DNA from 4 places in the Agrobacterium tumefaciens genome. Region 1 is predicted to be linked to each of the others. Evidence: riboswitches for the same ligand, from Rfam matches in the RefSeq annotation. Region 1 holds a riboswitch; each other region holds the start of a gene.
What was found. A riboswitch is a leader RNA that binds a small molecule or an ion and turns the genes downstream of it on or off. The one in region 1 is predicted to bind cobalamin.

Region 1 (4,028 bases):
TTGCGGACCGTGGATATCGCGGATGTGGAGGCGGATCACCTGCATGCCCTCTCCATGGCTGTCGGATGGCGGTATCATGCCAATGAATGGTGTTTCCTGCGCCAATGCGGTGTCGGCCTTGCGGCGCTGGACGAGATCAACCGGGTTGTCGCGACCGCCATGCTTTTTCCCTATGATCGGGCTTTTGCGACGCTTGGCATGGTCATCGTTTCCCCACGCCTGCAGGGGCAGGGCGTAGCACCCTGGCTGGTCAGGCAGCTTGTGGCGAAATATCCTGCCGCTGCCTTGCGGTTGAATGCCACGGAGGGGTCGCGGCGGCTTTTTGCGGGGCTCGGTTTTACCGGAGATACGGAAAGGGTGCATCTTCTGCGCGGCAAGGCCCGCTGCACCACTGAAACGCCGCAGCTTGGCAAGAAACAGAGGATCGAGCCGGTTTCAGAAGATCATCTGTCCGCCGTGGAAGATCTGGACCGGGAGGCTTTCGGCGTTTCACGCCGGGGCGTGCTGCAGCGTCTCCTGCGGGAAAACACCGGCTATGGCCTGTTCGAGGCGGATCGTCTGGCCGCCTTCGCGCTGCGGCGGGCGGCAGGGCGGGGCCACATCATCGGCCCGGTGGTTGCAGAGGGGGAAGCCGAGGCAGTCGCGCTGGTCAGGCGGCATTTTGCCGATCTCGACGACCAGCTTGTCCGGCTCGATGCCGTGCGCGATGACGGTTTTTTCACCGATTTTCTGGCGCAATCCGGGCTGGTGGTGATTGAAACACTGACGACGATGTCAAAAAATGCACCGCAGCCGGCAGGCACCGGCTCTGCTGGTATCTTTGCTCTGGCAGGCCCATCCCTTTGCTGAAGCACGCCGCTTCCCATCGAATTCATGTCACGCATTTTGGGTTCCTGTCGTGTGCATGCGTTTGTCGCAGGACAGTTTTCACACCCTTGGGAGACATTCTTTGGCGATTGACGCCTCGCCTCTTGCCCCTTATGTGAGAAGACGACGGTTCCTGCAGCCGAAAGGCGAAGGGATTAATAGGGAACATGGTGCGGGTGATTTTCATCGCCCAATGCCGTGGCTGCCCCCGCAACTGTAAGCGGATTGCCGCTCATCCCCGTGACGCCTTAAAGGCGTCATGCCACTGCATTCTCCGGAATGCGGGAAGGCAGATGAACGGCGCAAATCCGTGAGCCAGGAGACCTGCCGTCAAAATATGAACCATCGTTACGGGCGGGGAAGCCCGGAGGAGGAAATTGTAATGTTATTTCATAACATTTGGTTTGCGTCCCGTCGTTGTTCTCCGTACAAGACGTTCCGCTGTTGCTGCGCGTTCTAACGCCTGCTGCTCTGGAACAAGCGATTTAATTTCGACTGGAGAACACATGTTTAATCCTGGACGCCTGCCGGCCTATGCCGGCCTTCTGGCCGCTGTGCTTGCGGTTTTGCCTGCCGCTTCCGCTCATGCTGCCGAAACGGTCTATCCCCTGACGATCAACAGCTGCGGTCAGGACATCACCTTCAAACAGGCGCCCGCCCGCACGGTATCCGTTGGCCAGAGCACGACCGAGGTCCTTTATCTGCTGGGCGTTGCCGACAGGGTGATGGGTACGGCGCTGTGGATCGGCCCGGTTTTGAAGGGTTACGAGGAGGCCAACGCCAAGGTGGAGCGGCTGGCCGACAATGATCCGAGTTTTGAGGCCGTTGTCGGCAAGAGGCCCGATCTCGTAACGACGCAGTTCCAGTGGCAGATCGGCCCCGAAGGTGTTGTCGGAACACCGGCGCAATTCGCCGAACTCGGTATTCCCGTTTATACCTCGCCTGCCGATTGCGTCGGCAAGGATAATTCCGGCGGCGGTGACGGCGTGCGCAAGACTGGCTTCACCATGGAGCTGATCTATCAGGAAATCCGCGATCTCGCGAAAATCTTCAACGTGCAGGATCGCGGCGAAGAGGTTGTCGCCGATCTGAAGAAACGTGAGGAGGCAGCCCGCGCCAAGATCGCTTCGGCGAATGGCAAGATTTCCGCCGTCTTCTGGTTCTCCAGCGCCGAACTGGATATCGACCCTTATGTGGCGGGCCGCCATGGCGCGCCCGGTTACATCATGTCGGCGCTCGGGCTGAAGAATGTCATCGAAAGCGATGAGGAATGGCCGACCGTTGGCTGGGAAACCATCGCCAAGGCCAATCCGTCCGTCATCGTCGCTGGCAAGATGGATCGCCGCCGTTTCCCGGCCGATGACGTTGCCGTCAAGCACAAGTTCCTCGCGGACGACCCCGTGGCCAGCATCATGCCCGCCGTCAAGCAAGGCCATGTCTTCGACATGGATGCGCAGGCGATGAACCCGACCATCCGCACGATCGAAGGCATTGAAACGCTGGCCGAGGCGATTTCGGCCGCCGGTCTCGCCAAGTGAACGGTTTTTCCGTCAATCTCGGCAGGGCGGGGCTGGCTTTTGCCGCGCTCGCCCTGCTGCTCGTCGCGCTGATGGCCGGAGCGGCCATCGGTGAGACCGCCATTCCCTTCGACGTGGTGGCGAAAACCATCGCCAATCGTGTCTTCCATGCCGGTTACCCGCTGGAGCCGCTGGATGAGGGTATCGTCTGGAGTTACCGTCTGAGCCGCGCCGTTGTCGCCGCCTGTTGCGGCGCTTCGCTGGCGCTTGCCGGTGCGGTGCTGCAATCGCTTTTGCGCAACCCGCTGGCCGACCCCTATATTCTCGGCATTTCCGCAGGCGCATCCACCGGAGCGGTGGCGGTCGCGCTTCTGGGTATCGGGGCAGGCTTTCTGACCATGCCGGTGGGGGCGCTGATCGGGGCTTTTGTTGCGTTCTCGCTGGTCAGCCTTCTGGCGGTGCGCGCCGGCCATGGCAACAGCGCCATCATTCTGGCCGGCGTGGCCGGTTCGCAGCTGTTCAATGCCATGACCTCGTTCATCGTCACCAAATCCGCCAATGCCGAACAGGCGCGCGGCATCATGTTCTGGCTTCTCGGTAATCTTTCCGGTGTGCGCTGGCCCGATGTCTGGATGGCTTTGCCGGTCAGTATCGCTGGTCTTGCGGTGTGCCTCTGGTATTCCCGGGCGCTGGATGCCTTCGCTTTCGGCGGTCAGGCCGCCGCCTCGCTCGGAATTCCGGTGCGCCGGACCTATGCGGTGTTGATCTCGGTTTCGGCGATCATGACGGCGGTGATGGTGTCGCTGGTCGGTTCCATCGGCTTTGTCGGTCTTGTCATTCCGCATGCGGCGCGCATCTTCGTCGGCGTTCGCCATGGCATGTTGCTGCCGGTGACGGCGTTGACCGGTGCTGTTTTCATGATCGTCGCCGATATTCTCTCGCGCATCGTCATTCCCGGTCAGGTGCTGCCGATCGGGGTCATCACCGCGCTCGTCGGCGCGCCGGCCTTTGCCTTCATTCTCGGGCAGAAAAGGGGGCGATCATGAGATTGTCCGCTCACGACCTGCATTTCCATGCCGGCAATGTCGATATCGTCCGGGGTGTTTCCATCGATGTCGGTTCCGGGGAGTTTCTGGGCATTATCGGCCCGAATGGTTCCGGCAAAAGCACGCTGCTTTCCATGCTGGCCGGTATCCGCAAGCCGCGCCGTGGCCACGTCACGCTTGGTGACGACGCGCTTGCCTCCTTCGGACGGCGTGATCTCGCCCGCCGATTGGCCTTTGTGGAGCAGCAGGCCGAAACCACCGAGCGTATTACGGCTCGACAGGCCGTCGAACTTGGACGCACCCCCTATCTCGGTCCGCTCTCCGCCTGGTCGGCCAATGACGACGCCATCGCTAATGCCGCGCTCGACAATGTCGACATGGCGGACAAGGCGGAACGATACTGGCATCACCTTTCCGGCGGCGAACGCCAGCGCCTGCATATCGCCCGCGCCCTGGCGCAGGAACCGCACATTCTGTTGCTCGACGAACCGACCAATCATCTTGATATCGGCCACCAGATCGGTCTGCTCGATCTGGTTCGCAGGCAGGGGCTGACGGTCGTGGCGGCGCTGCATGATCTCAATCACGCCGCCATGTT
Region 2 (4,028 bases), on a different replicon from region 1:
ATGCCATTTCCAGCTGGCGCAACGCCCATGTGCCACCGGGCGCACTTGGTCCCTCCGGCGAGGTGATCCCCGCCAATATCATCGCGAAGGCCCCGTCGGCCGAATTGCGCCCCAACCAAACCGACCAGGATTCGCTGCCGCCCTATCCGGTGCTGGACGATATTCTGGAATGCCTTGTCGAGAAGGAAATGTCGGTCGAGGAAATTCTGGCGCGCGGCCATGATGTGGCCACCGTGCACCGGGTGGAGCATCTGCTCTACCTTGCCGAATACAAGCGCCGGCAATCTGCGCCGGGCGTGAAGATCACCAAGAAGAATTTCGGCCGTGACCGGCGTTATCCGATTACCAACCGGTTTCGTGACAGGTGATTGGTGGGTGGAGGGTGCTGCTCATTTCTTCTCCCCGCCGGGGAGAAGATGCCCCGAAGGGGCAGATGAGGGGGCCAGCTCTCCGCATATCTCTACCGTCGCCCCCTCATCCGGCGCTGCGCGCCACCTTCTCCCCGGCGGGGAGAAGAAATGAGCGGCACACGCTCGGTCCACAATGAGGATAAACAGACGGCGCGGACACGCCGCGCCGCCGATTCATCTCAAATAACCTGCCCCACATCGATGCGGTTGCCGTCAGGGTCTTCAAAGACAAAGGCGCGCAGGCCATAATCCTTGTCCTGCAGGCCCTTGATGATGCGCAACCCGTGGCTCTTGCAGAGCGCGTGCAGCGCATCGACATCGCTGACCATCATATGCGCCACGTTGAAGGGCGCTGCCTTATGGGTGGGCTGCAATGTCAGGTGCAGTTCGGCATTGCCCTGTTTGAGGATCATGAAACCGACGGGGTTGCCGTTTTCGAAGGTTTTTGTGAAGCCCAGCACACCGACATAAAAATCATGGGCCTTTTCGATATTTCTGACAGGAAGCATTGCGGCGATCCGCCCGAAGCGGATGCCGTGATCGGCGATGGTATTCATCGCGGAACCTCGGATCTGGGAGAAACGGGGAGGGTTACGGGCGGTGCCGGAACGCTGGCGTTTTTTCCGATTTGAATTTGCAGGACGGTGCCTGCGGTCATAGGATCATAATCACCATGGCGGCGAAAGCAAACGGAATGTCTGCACCAGCCAAGGGTCCGATCCAGACTATCGACAGCCCGGGAGGCAGCATGCGCAGTTCCATCGAAATCTTCAACATCCGCACCCGGCAGATGCGGGCGGTGTGGCAGACGCCGGAATTGTTCGAAGCGCCGAACTGGTCGCCGGATGGCAAATATCTGCTGTTGAACAGCGAGGGGTTGCTCTATCGCCTGTCCCCATTCGGTGACTCCTCACCGGAGAAGGTCGATACCGGCTTTGCGACGCAATGCAACAACGACCACGGCATTTCGCCTGACGGTTCGCTCTATGCCATTTCCGACAAGGTGGAATTCGGCAAGAGCGCCATCTATCTTTTGCCATCGACGGGCGGCACGCCGAAGCTGATGACGAAGAACCTTCCCTCCTACTGGCACGGCTGGGCGCCGGACGGGAAGAGTTTCGCCTATTGCGGCATTCGCGATCAGGTCTTCGACATCTATTCCATGGATATTGAGAGCGGCGTCGAAACACGCCTTACCCATGGCGAGGGCCGCAATGACGGGCCGGATTATTCGCCTGACGGTGGGTGGGTCTATTTCAATTCCAGCCGCACGGGGCTGATGCAGATCTGGCGGGTGCGGGTGGACGGTTCCGCCGTCGAGCGCATTACCGACAGTTCCTATGGTGACTGGTTTCCACATCCGTCTCCCAAAGGTGACAAGGTGGTGTTTGTCTCCTATGGCGGCGATGTCTTCGACCATCCGCGTGATCTTGATGTGCGGGTGCGGCTGATGGATATGGATGGCGGCAATGTTGAAACGCTGTTTGAGCTTTTCGGCGGGCAGGGGACGATGAACTCGCCCAACTGGTCGCCTGACGGGGATGAATTCGCTTATGTGCGCTATTTCCCTGTGGAATGATGCGATTTGGTTTTCGTTGAGGTCACATTGCCGCACCGCCCTTACGATACTTGCATTCGCAAGTCCTCTTGATCATAAGTTTTCTCGTCAGGTGCCCGCCCTTGCGGCGGGAGAATCGGGAATTCGGTGAAAAACCGGAACGTGCCCAGCGCTGTGAGGCGGATGCCCTTTTCATAAGCCACTGAAGTTATTCGGGAAGGCGAAAGGGGCGGATGAAGTCGAGTCAGAAGACCGGCCTGGCAGGATAGACCGAACCGCGCGGACGGCGGCAGGTTGCTGAAGAGGCGCGTTGTGCGCGCGAAACCGGTATGGTTTCGGCAGCGGCGCGCCCGCATTGTTGGGGTTAAACGATGCCGACCGATCCGTCCGCTGGCGATCCATTGCAAGCCAGCCCATTCGACCACGCGCTTTCGCCCGCCCGCCCGTTTTCCGGTGCGGAACGCGAGGCGATTTACCGCGCCATCGAGACGCGCCGCGATGTGCGTGACCAGTTCCTGCCCGATCCGCTGCCGGACGAACTTGTCGAGCGTCTGTTAAAAGCGGCGCATTCGGCTCCCTCGGTCGGTTTCATGCAGCCGTGGAATTTCACGCTCGTCACTGATGCTGCCATCCGTCAGGCGGCCTTTGTGGCCTTCAGCCGCGCCAATGAAGAGGCAGCGGCGATGTTTACGGGCGAGCAGCAGGCGCTTTATCGCAGTCTCAAGCTCGAAGGCATCCGCAAGGCGCCGCTCAGCATCTGCGTCACCTGCGATCCCACACGCGGTGGCAAGGTGGTGCTGGGCCGCACCCATAATCCGCGCACGGATGTCTATTCCACCGTCTGCGCCATCCAGAACCTCTGGCTCGCGGCGCGTGCCGAAGGCGTCGGCGTCGGCTGGGTCAGTATTTTCCACGATAGCGACATTCGCACCATCCTCGGTATTCCCGACCATATTGAAATCGTCGCCTGGCTCTGCCTCGGCCGTGTCGATACGCTCTACAACGAGCCGGAACTGGCGGTGAAAGGCTGGCGGCAGCGCGTGCCGCTGGAGGAGCTGGTGTTTCGTAACCGCTGGGGCGGTTGACCGGCGACATCCACTCCTCCCGGCCGAAGCCGGGAAGGGTGGTGGCGACCGTCTCTTCAAACGACGGTGCAGTTAAAAAGATTGAGGATGGGATGAATGGGGCTGGCGAGGCTGATCGCGCCGCTTGCGCCCCAGAACAATCCGACGACATTGTTGCCGGCGGTGTCGATGACAGCGCTGCCGCTATCGCCCGGCTGGCTGAAGACCTCGCCGGCGCGGCGCGGCGATATGCCGATCTGGTTGCGCATATTCGGCTGCTGCACGTCGTAAAAGCCGGAAACGACGCCATTGGTGATATTGCTGGTCACGCCCGATTTCGTAACATTCATGTTGAGCGCCGCAACGGCCGCCCCCACCGGCGAGGGGAGGTTGTAGATTGCGCCGATGGTGGCGAGCCGGCCATTCGCCGGGCTGGCGACGGCCGCATCGACGCCATAGGTCGTTCCCTGATAGACGATGTTGCCTTTCTGGAAAGCGACGATATTGGCGGCAAGATCGCCAAACCAGGTGCGCGCCGGCTGCGACACGTCATCGCCGACCTGGGCATTGTCCCGGCAGATGACATGCTCGTTGCTCATGATCAGCGGCGTTCCGTTGGCGGCCCGCACGACCAGCCCGATGGTGCCGACGGTATCCGTCCAGGACCAGTAATCCGGGCTGCCGCTGATGCCGCCGACCATCGGTTCCACGACTTTTTCGCGCGGGTTGTCGGAGAGGCGTCTGGGGTGATCCTTCCATGCCGTCCCGGGCGCGGGCAGTTCTCGCACCGCCTCGCTCGGGCGGTCGAAGGATCCTTCCCGCACCTGCAGCGGCGCGCCGCCCAGCGTCGTCATCAGACCCGCCTTCAGCGATGGATCCGGCGCGCGGTGGTAAAGGATCAGGCCAAGCTCCTGTGTCAGTTCGCCGGCGGCGTCCTCAAGCAACCCGACGCCGATCGCCGTGACGCCGGGTATGCCTGTCAGCTGATGGTAATGC
Region 3 (4,028 bases), on a different replicon from region 1:
GGTCAACGGCACGCCATATACCCGCTCCACGTCATAGGGCGAGAACAGGTACATATCCTCGTTGTTGCGGGCGAGTTCGAAGGTGATGTCAGGGATAACCACCCCGAGCGACAGGGTCTTGATGCGGATTTTTTCGTCGGCGTTTTCGCGCTTGGTATCGAGGAAGCGCATGATGTCAGGGTGGTGGGCATGCAGATAGACTGCGCCGGCACCCTGACGCGCACCGAGCTGGTTGGCGTAGGAAAAGCTGTCTTCCAATAGCTTCATGACAGGAATGACGCCGGAAGACTGGTTTTCGATCTGCTTGATCGGCGCTCCGAATTCGCGAATATTGGTCAGGGACAGCGCCACGCCGCCGCCGCGCTTCGAAAGCTGCAGCGCCGAATTGATGGAGCGGCCAATGCTTTCCATATTGTCTTCCACACGCAGCAGAAAACATGAGACCAGTTCACCACGGCTCTTTTTGCCGGCGTTGAGGAATGTCGGGGTTGCCGGCTGGAAGCGGCCGGAAATGATCTCGTCCATCAGGTCGCGGGCAAGCTGCTCATCGCCGCGCGCCAGAGCCAGCGCCACCATGCAGACGCGGTCCTCGTAACGCTCCAGATAGCGTTTTCCGTCGAAGGTCTTCAGCGTATAAGAGGTGTAATATTTGAAGGCACCGAGAAAGGTCGGAAAACGGAATTTCCGGGCATAGGCCTCGTCATAGAGATCTCGAACGAAATTGAAGGAGTACTGGTCCAGCACCTCCTGCTCGTAATAGCCCTCCGTCACGAGATAATCGAGCTTTTCCCTGAGGTTATGAAAAAAGACGGTGTTCTGGTTGACGTGCTGAAGGAAATATTGCCGGGCGGCCAGGCGATCCTTGTCGAGCTGGATTTTCCCGTTCTCGTCGTAAAGGTTCAGCATCGCGTTCAGCGCATGATAGTCCAGAGCCGCTTCGAGCGGTTTCTGAGTTGTGGCTGCCGGCTGTTTGGCGTCCTTGCGCAGCGCGCTCGAGGTTAGCGTGTCCAAAATCGTTCCAATCCATGTTTGACGTTGGCGACATCTTCCTCCGTGCCGAGAAGCTCGAAGCGATAGAGAAACGGCACTGCGCATTTGCGCGAGACGATATCTCCGGCGGATGCGAAAGCTGCGCCAAAATTCGTGTTGCCCGCCGCGATGACACCGCGAATGAGATTTCGGTTGGAGGGCTCGTTCAAAAACCGGATGACCGGCTTCGGCACTGCCCCTTTCATACCGCCGCCGCCATAGGTGGGGGTAACGAGCACATAGGGCTCCGACACCTGAGGCACGTCATCCTCAGCACCGAGCGGCAGGCGAAACAAGCGCCGCTCGAGCTTCAGAAGGAAACGATGCGTGTTTTCAGAGCGGCTGGAATAATAAACGATCAGCCCCATCACGCTGCCGCCTCAGCTGATCGCGCCGATCATATCCGGCCGGAAACCCGCCCAATGGCGTTCGCCGGCGACGACCACGGGAACCTGCATGTAACCGAGGCCGCGAACGTGATCGAGCGCATCCGCATCTTCAGAAATATCGACTATCTCATAGGGGACACCGATGCGGTCCAGCGCGCGATAGGTGGCGGTGCATTGGACGCAGGCGGGCTTGCTGTAAACGGTGACGGTCATAATTTCCCTTTCGAAGCCGCATTACACACGGCTCAACATTGCCGATTGCGGTCGCAATCGGGTGGATGGATCTGTCATTCAGGTGAGGCGCACGGCTTAGAGGGTTTGTCGCATTTCCGGACGGAAACCGGTGTCCCTGAAAATGTTCCGGGCCGCGTAAGATCACTCTCTACGCCGATGAGCGCAGGAACTTAAAAAAATGCACTGGCATGACTTCACCCCGAAGCTTGTTCTGGAGGGGGCAGAAAAGGGCGAACGCAATTCATTTGCGCCATACCTTCCTTCCGGACACCCCGCCCGTGGACGTTTGCGCTCAAGGCAGGTCTCCTGACTTGCGGGTCACAACATCTGTTCCGGCCTTCCCGGGGCTTTTGACCCCAGTGACCCAAATCGGAACGATGCTCGCCGCTTACAGTTGCGGGGGCAGTTTCGGCCTTGCTTCGCCATAATGGCGTTACGCACCGAATTCCCGTCTTAGCTCCCAATCCTTGCGAATCGGAAGAACCTCGAACACCACATATAGTATATGAGGAAATTTTCACGTCAATGAATAGACACAGGAAAGCCCCACCCTGTGGATCAAAAAGATTCAACACATGGTCAACAAAGGCTTAACGACAAGTGCGCCTTGCCGCCACAGGACGGGAAAGCGTTAATCTATTCCCAGATATCGATGTGAATATCGGCGGGGCGGGTGTTCTCGATCACCCTTTTGCCGTTGGGAAGATCGTTTTCAAACAGCTTGGCGTGGACCGCAGCTGCATCAAGACCATAGCCCTGCCATCTGTTGCGCAGCCTCTCTTCAAGCACCGCGACGGACGGTCCAACGAAAATGGTGAGGTCGAAGTTATCGGAAAGCGCTGTCCAAGGCGCCTCGTTGAGCAGCAGATAATTGCCTTCAGCCAGGATGAAGTGGGTCTCAGGCGCGATGGCGCGGGCGGAAGCAATGGCGATTTCGCGGGAGCGGTCGAAAACCGGAACAAGCACCTCCTGCCCGCCCTTGCGAACGGCAAAGACGATATCGAGAAAACCACGCACGTCAAAGGTTTCGGGCGCGCCCTTGCGCGACAGCAGCCCTCGCTCTTCAAGTATGCCATTGTCCATATGGAAGCCATCCATCGGCAGGACGGCGGCCGTTTCGCCCCGTGCGAGCAAAGCGTCACAAAGGGCATCCGCCAGCGTGGATTTGCCGGCCCCAGGGGGACCGGCAATAGCGATGATAAAACGGGATTTGCCCTCTGCCCGCCGAAGAACATCCTCGGCGATCGTTTCAAGCTTCAGCGTCATGCGGCAAGCGTTTCCTTCGGCGCTTCCTTGGCGCCGGTCATGAAGGCGACGGCGTCGGACATGGAGTAGTCCTTCGGATTGATGACGCACAGGCGCTTGCCGAGCCGGTGGATATGGATGCGATCCGCAACCTCGAAAACATGCGGCATGTTGTGCGAGATGAGAACGATCGGCAACCCGCGCGAGCGCACGTCCAGAATAAGCTCCAGAACGCGCCGGCTTTCCTTGACACCAAGCGCCGCCGTCGGTTCGTCGAGTATGACGACCTTGGAGCCGAAGGCCGCCGCACGCGCCACCGCTACACCCTGCCGCTGGCCGCCGGAGAGGGTTTCCACCGCCTGATTGATGTTCTGGATCGTCATCAGGCCGAGTTCCGAGAGTTTCTCGCGGGCGAATTTTTCCATGGCCGGGCGGTCCAGCGCGCGGAAAAGACTGCCCTGAATGCCGGCTTTGCGGATTTCCCGGCCGAGGAACATATTGTCAGCTATGGAAAGTGCCGGTGAGAGCGCGAGGTTCTGATAGACCGTCTCGATGCCGGCCTTGCGCGCCTCGATGGGCGAGCGGAACTGCACGGGCTGGCCTTCCAGCCTGATCTCTCCCTCATCGGGCGTCACCGCACCGGAAATCGCCTTGATGAGAGAGGATTTGCCGGCGCCATTGTCACCGATGACAGCGAGGATTTCGCCCGGATAGAGATCAAAATCGGCATGGTCGAGGGCGGTTACCCGGCCGTAGCGTTTGACGAGATTGCGTGCTGTGAGAATGGGTTCTTTTGCCATCAGCCTGCTACCTTTCTGATCCACTGGTCGATTGCGACAGCCATGATGATGAGAACGCCGATCAACAGATAGGTCCATTGCGGGTCTGTCCCGATGAGCCTCAGGCCGAGCGAAAAGACGCCGACGATCAGGGCACCGAAGATCATACCCATGATGGAGCCGCGCCCGCCGAACAGCGACAGGCCGCCAATGACCACTGCGGTAATGGATTCGATATTGGCGAATTGACCGGCGGTCGGCGAAACCGAGCCGATGCGGCCGATCAAGGCCCAGCCGGCGAAGGCGCAGATGAGGCCGGACAGGGTATAAACGGTGGTCAACATACGCTTGA
Region 4 (4,028 bases), on a different replicon from region 1:
CGTGATGGTGGCGGTAACGCAGTTTACCGTTTATGGCGCGCTGGCGCTGACGGCGGATAAAAGCCGGCAATGGCTGGTGTCTTCCCCCGGCGCCACGATCTTCATCGGTCGCGCTGCCGGTTTCATGCTGGTTGCCGCAGCGCTGCTGACATTTTGGGAAGCCCTGTCGTGGAGCCTCGGCGAATAAGACGAACAGATACTGCCGCTCCAGGGAGGCCATTCCCCGCACACCAACGAATGCTCTGCCAAGGCCCGTTGTTTTGTCACGGGGCCTTGTGGGACAACCGTCAGATACTTTTCGGCCTGATACTCTAGACTTCTGTTTTCACGGCGGAATTCACCGCAATGTGACTTCTTTTCGCCATGCGGAAAGGGCATCCTCGCGCCGTTCCATCAAGCGTCCGGCACCTGCCGGAATCAAGGAGAGAGTGTATGAAACTGAAAACCATCGCGGCGGCCATGCTTTTCGGCTGTCTTTGCGCCGGAGCGGTCTATGCTGCCGGCGAAGTCGAAAAACGCGAAGGCATGATGAAGCAGATTGGCGGTTCCATGGGTGCGCTCGCTGCCATCTCCAAGGGCCAGAAGCCCTTCGATGCCGAAGCCGTCAAGGCTGCCGTCACGACCATCAGCACCAATGCCAAGGCTTTCCCCGAACAGTTCCCCGCCGGCACCGAGACTGGAAGCGCGGCGGCTCCGGCCATCTGGGAAAATTTCGAGGACTTCAAGGCCAAGGCGGCCAAGCTCGGTGCTGATGCCGATACGGTTCTTGCCAATCTCCCCACCGATCAGGCGGGCGTCACCACCGCCATGCAGACGCTCGGCGCCGATTGCGGCACCTGCCACCAGACCTATCGTTTGAAGAAATAATCACGAATTTCAAAACGCCGCTTCCCGGCGGCGTTTTTTCACGTTGAAAGACACCTGATCAACTCGGGTGGGAATGGGGAGAGGGGTATGTCTTCCATTTGGACGAAGCTTGTGGGTGGGGCCGTGATCGCGGCCATTGCCGGCTATGGCATTTTCGCCTGGGTCACCGCGCCGCAGCGTCAGGCGCCCAGCCATTGGGTCAGCCTTGGCGAGCCGGATCTGGCCAATGGCGAAACGCTGTTCTGGGCGGGTGGCTGTGCAAGCTGTCATGCCGCACCGGATGCCACGGGTGACGCGTTGCGGACGCTCGCCGGCGGGCAGCCGCTGAAAAGCCCCTTCGGCACCTTCCATGTGCCCAATATTTCCTCTGATCCGCAGCACGGCATCGGCAGCTGGACGCTGGCGGAATTCGGCGATGCCATGACGCGCGGGGTGGGAAAGAACGGCGAACATCTTTACCCGTCCTTCCCTTACGCTTCCTATGCGCGCATGACGCAGAAGGATGTCAACGACCTGTTCGGTTATCTGAAAACCCTGCCGGCCAGCCAGAATGACGCGCCGGATCACGATCTGCCGTTTCCCTTCAACCTGCGCATGGCGCTCGGCGGCTGGAAGTTCCTGTATTTCGACACCTCCGCCCCGCCGCGCGTCGAGCTTGCCAATGCCAATGCCGAATTGCTGCGCGGCCAATATCTGGTGGAAGGGCCGGGCCATTGCGGCGAATGCCATACCCCGCGCGACGCTCTCGGCGGTTTCCTGAAAGACAAATGGCTGGCCGGCGGCCCCAACCCGGAAGGTGAGGGCCGTATCCCCGATATCACGCCCGGCTCTCAGAGCATCGGCGCCTGGACGACGGCCGATATTGCCGGTTATCTGGAAACCGGCTTCACCCCGGAATTCGACAGCGTCGGCGGCTCCATGGTCAAGGTGCAGCAGAACATGGCGCGTCTGACCGCCGAAGACCGCAATGCCATTGCCGCCTACCTTAAGGCGATCCCGTCTCGGTAAGGCGATACTTCGCCCGACGGATGACATTGAATGAGGTGCGTTACCGGCCGTATGAACATCTCGCCGCCATTGACTCCCGCACTTACCCGGCGGATAACATGACCGTGATGGTTCCTTCCGGGCGTTCCGGAAGGTGAAAAGGGAACACGATAGGGAGCCGATCCTCATTCGTGGCTGCCCCCGCAACTGTGAGCGGAGAGCCTGAAACGAAATGCCACTGGCAAGCCATCTCGCCCCTATTCAAGGCGAGGGCGATGCCGGGAAGGTGTTTCAGGTTTTGACCCGTAAGCCAGGAGACCTGCCATCGCGGAAATGTCCATGCCGGCGGGGTGTCCGGAAGAGCGGAATGTCAGGGTCGTCGGTTCGATATCCCTGTGTCAGTCTCGTATCCCCGTGGTGAAGTGTATCATATGCGGTCTTGTGGCTTTGGCCATTCGGCCGCTTCTTATGGCGCGGGGTCGCGCCGGGAGAGGGGTCACCATGTCTATCCAGCAGAATACGGCCAATGCAGCCGTTTCAGCAAAAACGGGCAGCTTCGCGCAATCGCTGACGGCGATCGTGCTGGGCCTGTTCGTCGTCGGTTTTGTCGGCTTTTCGCATGTGGAAGCTGTTCACAATGCCGCGCATGACACGCGTCATGCCAATGCCTTCCCCTGCCATTGAGGGGAAACGGCATGTCATTTTTTCGCAATATCGTTTTTACCGCCGTTCTGGTCGGCGTCGTCGGCGGTTTGGCCGTCTCGGCCATGCAGGCTTTCGGCACCACGCCGCTCATCCTTCAGGCCGAAACCTTTGAAAGCGCCGGCGGCGAAGCGGCCCACAGCCATGATGCGGCAGCACCCGGCGCTGCTGTTCCCGCCCATGAGCATAATGACGAGGCATGGGCTCCAGCCGATGGTTTCGAGCGCACCGCCTATACTGTTGCTGCCAATGTGCTGACGGCCATCGGTTACGCGCTTGTTCTGACCGGTCTCATCTCGCTGCGCGGCACCGATGCCGGCTGGCGCGAAGGCCTTCTGTGGGGCGTTGCCGGTTTTGCCGCCGTGATGCTCGCACCGATGATCGGCCTGCCGCCGGAATTGCCGGGAAGCCCGGCCGCAGCACTTGAGGCACGGCAGATCTGGTGGCTCTCGACGGTTGCCGCAACCGCGGGCGGCATTGCACTGATTGCGTTCCGCCGCGAGCCCTGGGCCATCGTTATGGCTCTGGTGTTGATCGTCGCGCCGCATGTGGTGGGCGCGCCGCTGCCGCCGGAAGGTGAACATGCGCTGGCGCCGCTGCCGCTGGAACGGCAGTTCATCGTTGCCGCCACCATCACCAGCTTCGTTTTCTGGGCGCTGCTTGGTACATTGAGCGCGTTTTTCCTGAAACGCTTCCAGTCGGCGTAAATCCATGCAGGACGCAGCGGAGTGGAGTGACGAACTCGATGCGCTGCGTTTTGCCGTTCCCGGTCACGGCGCTTTCTGCGCCGTGCACCGCCTTGCCTTCAAGGCAGTTTTGGGCGCAAGTCCTGATCGTGATGCGGCGCTTGCCTATTTTTATGACCACGAAGCTGCCTTTGCCGCTGCGGCAATCGCCAAGATCAAACGATCAAACTTGCCCGCCGGCCGCAGCCTGCATTTGAACAGCCGCGATATCCGCCGTGCGATTGCCGGCGAGGGGCCGGAGTTTGCGGCGCGTGTCTGCCGGGTGCTTGATCGGCACTGACTGGCCTGATGTTCCCACTTCCGTCATGCCGGCCTTGAGCCGGTATCCAGCCAGCCCAGGTCCCTGGGCTGAAAAGACTCTTCTCGTCGCGCAGACGCGGGTCGGCTGGATTCCGGCTCAAGGCCGGAATGACGGGGAAGTGGAGAGATTGTACGGCATCAAGACGGCTGCGCCTTACCGATGCTCCGCTGCAAAAACCTGAAGTTCCGCCTCGGCTTCCGGACCAAAGAGGCCGAGGTTTTTCAGAATTTCCACCGCAAAACTCACCGGCGCGCTGCCGGCTGCCGTGATGATGCCGCCATCGCTCACCGCCTTCGGCTGGTCGCGATAAAGACCATCGCCATTATAGGCCGGATAGGCCTTGTGTGAGGCGAGCGAATTGCCGGTATGGGCGACCTCGTTCAGGATACCCGTGCCCGCCAGCGCGCTTGCCGCCGCACAGATAC

Region 2: linked by a shared signal. The riboswitch ahead of bluB (5,6-dimethylbenzimidazole synthase) and the one ahead of CFBP6623_RS17320 (ABC transporter substrate-binding protein) in region 1 are both predicted to bind cobalamin.
Region 3: linked by a shared signal. The riboswitch ahead of nrdH (glutaredoxin-like protein NrdH) and the one ahead of CFBP6623_RS17320 (ABC transporter substrate-binding protein) in region 1 are both predicted to bind cobalamin.
Region 4: linked by a shared signal. The riboswitch ahead of CFBP6623_RS02935 (CbtB domain-containing protein) and the one ahead of CFBP6623_RS17320 (ABC transporter substrate-binding protein) in region 1 are both predicted to bind cobalamin.

Annotation. Positions count from the first base shown of each region.
Region 1 covers NZ_CP039904.1:466,798-470,825, reverse strand. Annotated here, with positions in the region: gene CFBP6623_RS17325 (GNAT family N-acetyltransferase) at 1-849, shown strand, start outside; cobalamin riboswitch at 978-1,213, shown strand; gene CFBP6623_RS17320 (ABC transporter substrate-binding protein) at 1,374-2,405, shown strand; gene CFBP6623_RS17315 (FecCD family ABC transporter permease) at 2,402-3,430, shown strand; gene CFBP6623_RS17310 (ABC transporter ATP-binding protein) at 3,427-4,028, shown strand, end outside.
Region 2 covers NZ_CP039903.1:1,403,603-1,407,630, reverse strand. Annotated here, with positions in the region: gene CFBP6623_RS07040 (NAD+ synthase) at 1-368, shown strand, start outside; gene CFBP6623_RS07035 (glyoxalase superfamily protein) at 590-967, opposite strand; gene CFBP6623_RS07030 (TolB family protein) at 1,159-1,989, shown strand; cobalamin riboswitch at 2,062-2,243, shown strand; gene bluB (5,6-dimethylbenzimidazole synthase) at 2,340-3,053, shown strand; gene CFBP6623_RS07020 (hypothetical protein) at 3,110-4,028, opposite strand, start outside.
Region 3 covers NZ_CP039903.1:2,803,193-2,807,220, reverse strand. Annotated here, with positions in the region: gene nrdE (class 1b ribonucleoside-diphosphate reductase subunit alpha) at 1-1,011, opposite strand, end outside; gene nrdI (class Ib ribonucleoside-diphosphate reductase assembly flavoprotein NrdI) at 999-1,397, opposite strand; gene nrdH (glutaredoxin-like protein NrdH) at 1,410-1,631, opposite strand; cobalamin riboswitch at 1,932-2,155, opposite strand; gene CFBP6623_RS13960 (nucleoside triphosphate hydrolase) at 2,289-2,918, opposite strand; gene CFBP6623_RS13955 (ATP-binding cassette domain-containing protein) at 2,915-3,697, opposite strand; gene CFBP6623_RS13950 (ABC transporter permease) at 3,697-4,028, opposite strand, start outside.
Region 4 covers NZ_CP039903.1:590,706-594,733, forward strand. Annotated here, with positions in the region: gene CFBP6623_RS02920 (LysE family translocator) at 1-187, shown strand, start outside; gene CFBP6623_RS02925 (c-type cytochrome) at 433-867, shown strand; gene CFBP6623_RS02930 (cytochrome c) at 955-1,875, shown strand; cobalamin riboswitch at 1,967-2,195, shown strand; gene CFBP6623_RS02935 (CbtB domain-containing protein) at 2,356-2,538, shown strand; gene CFBP6623_RS02940 (CbtA family protein) at 2,550-3,263, shown strand; gene CFBP6623_RS02945 (hypothetical protein) at 3,268-3,582, shown strand; gene CFBP6623_RS02950 (type 1 glutamine amidotransferase family protein) at 3,757-4,028, opposite strand, start outside.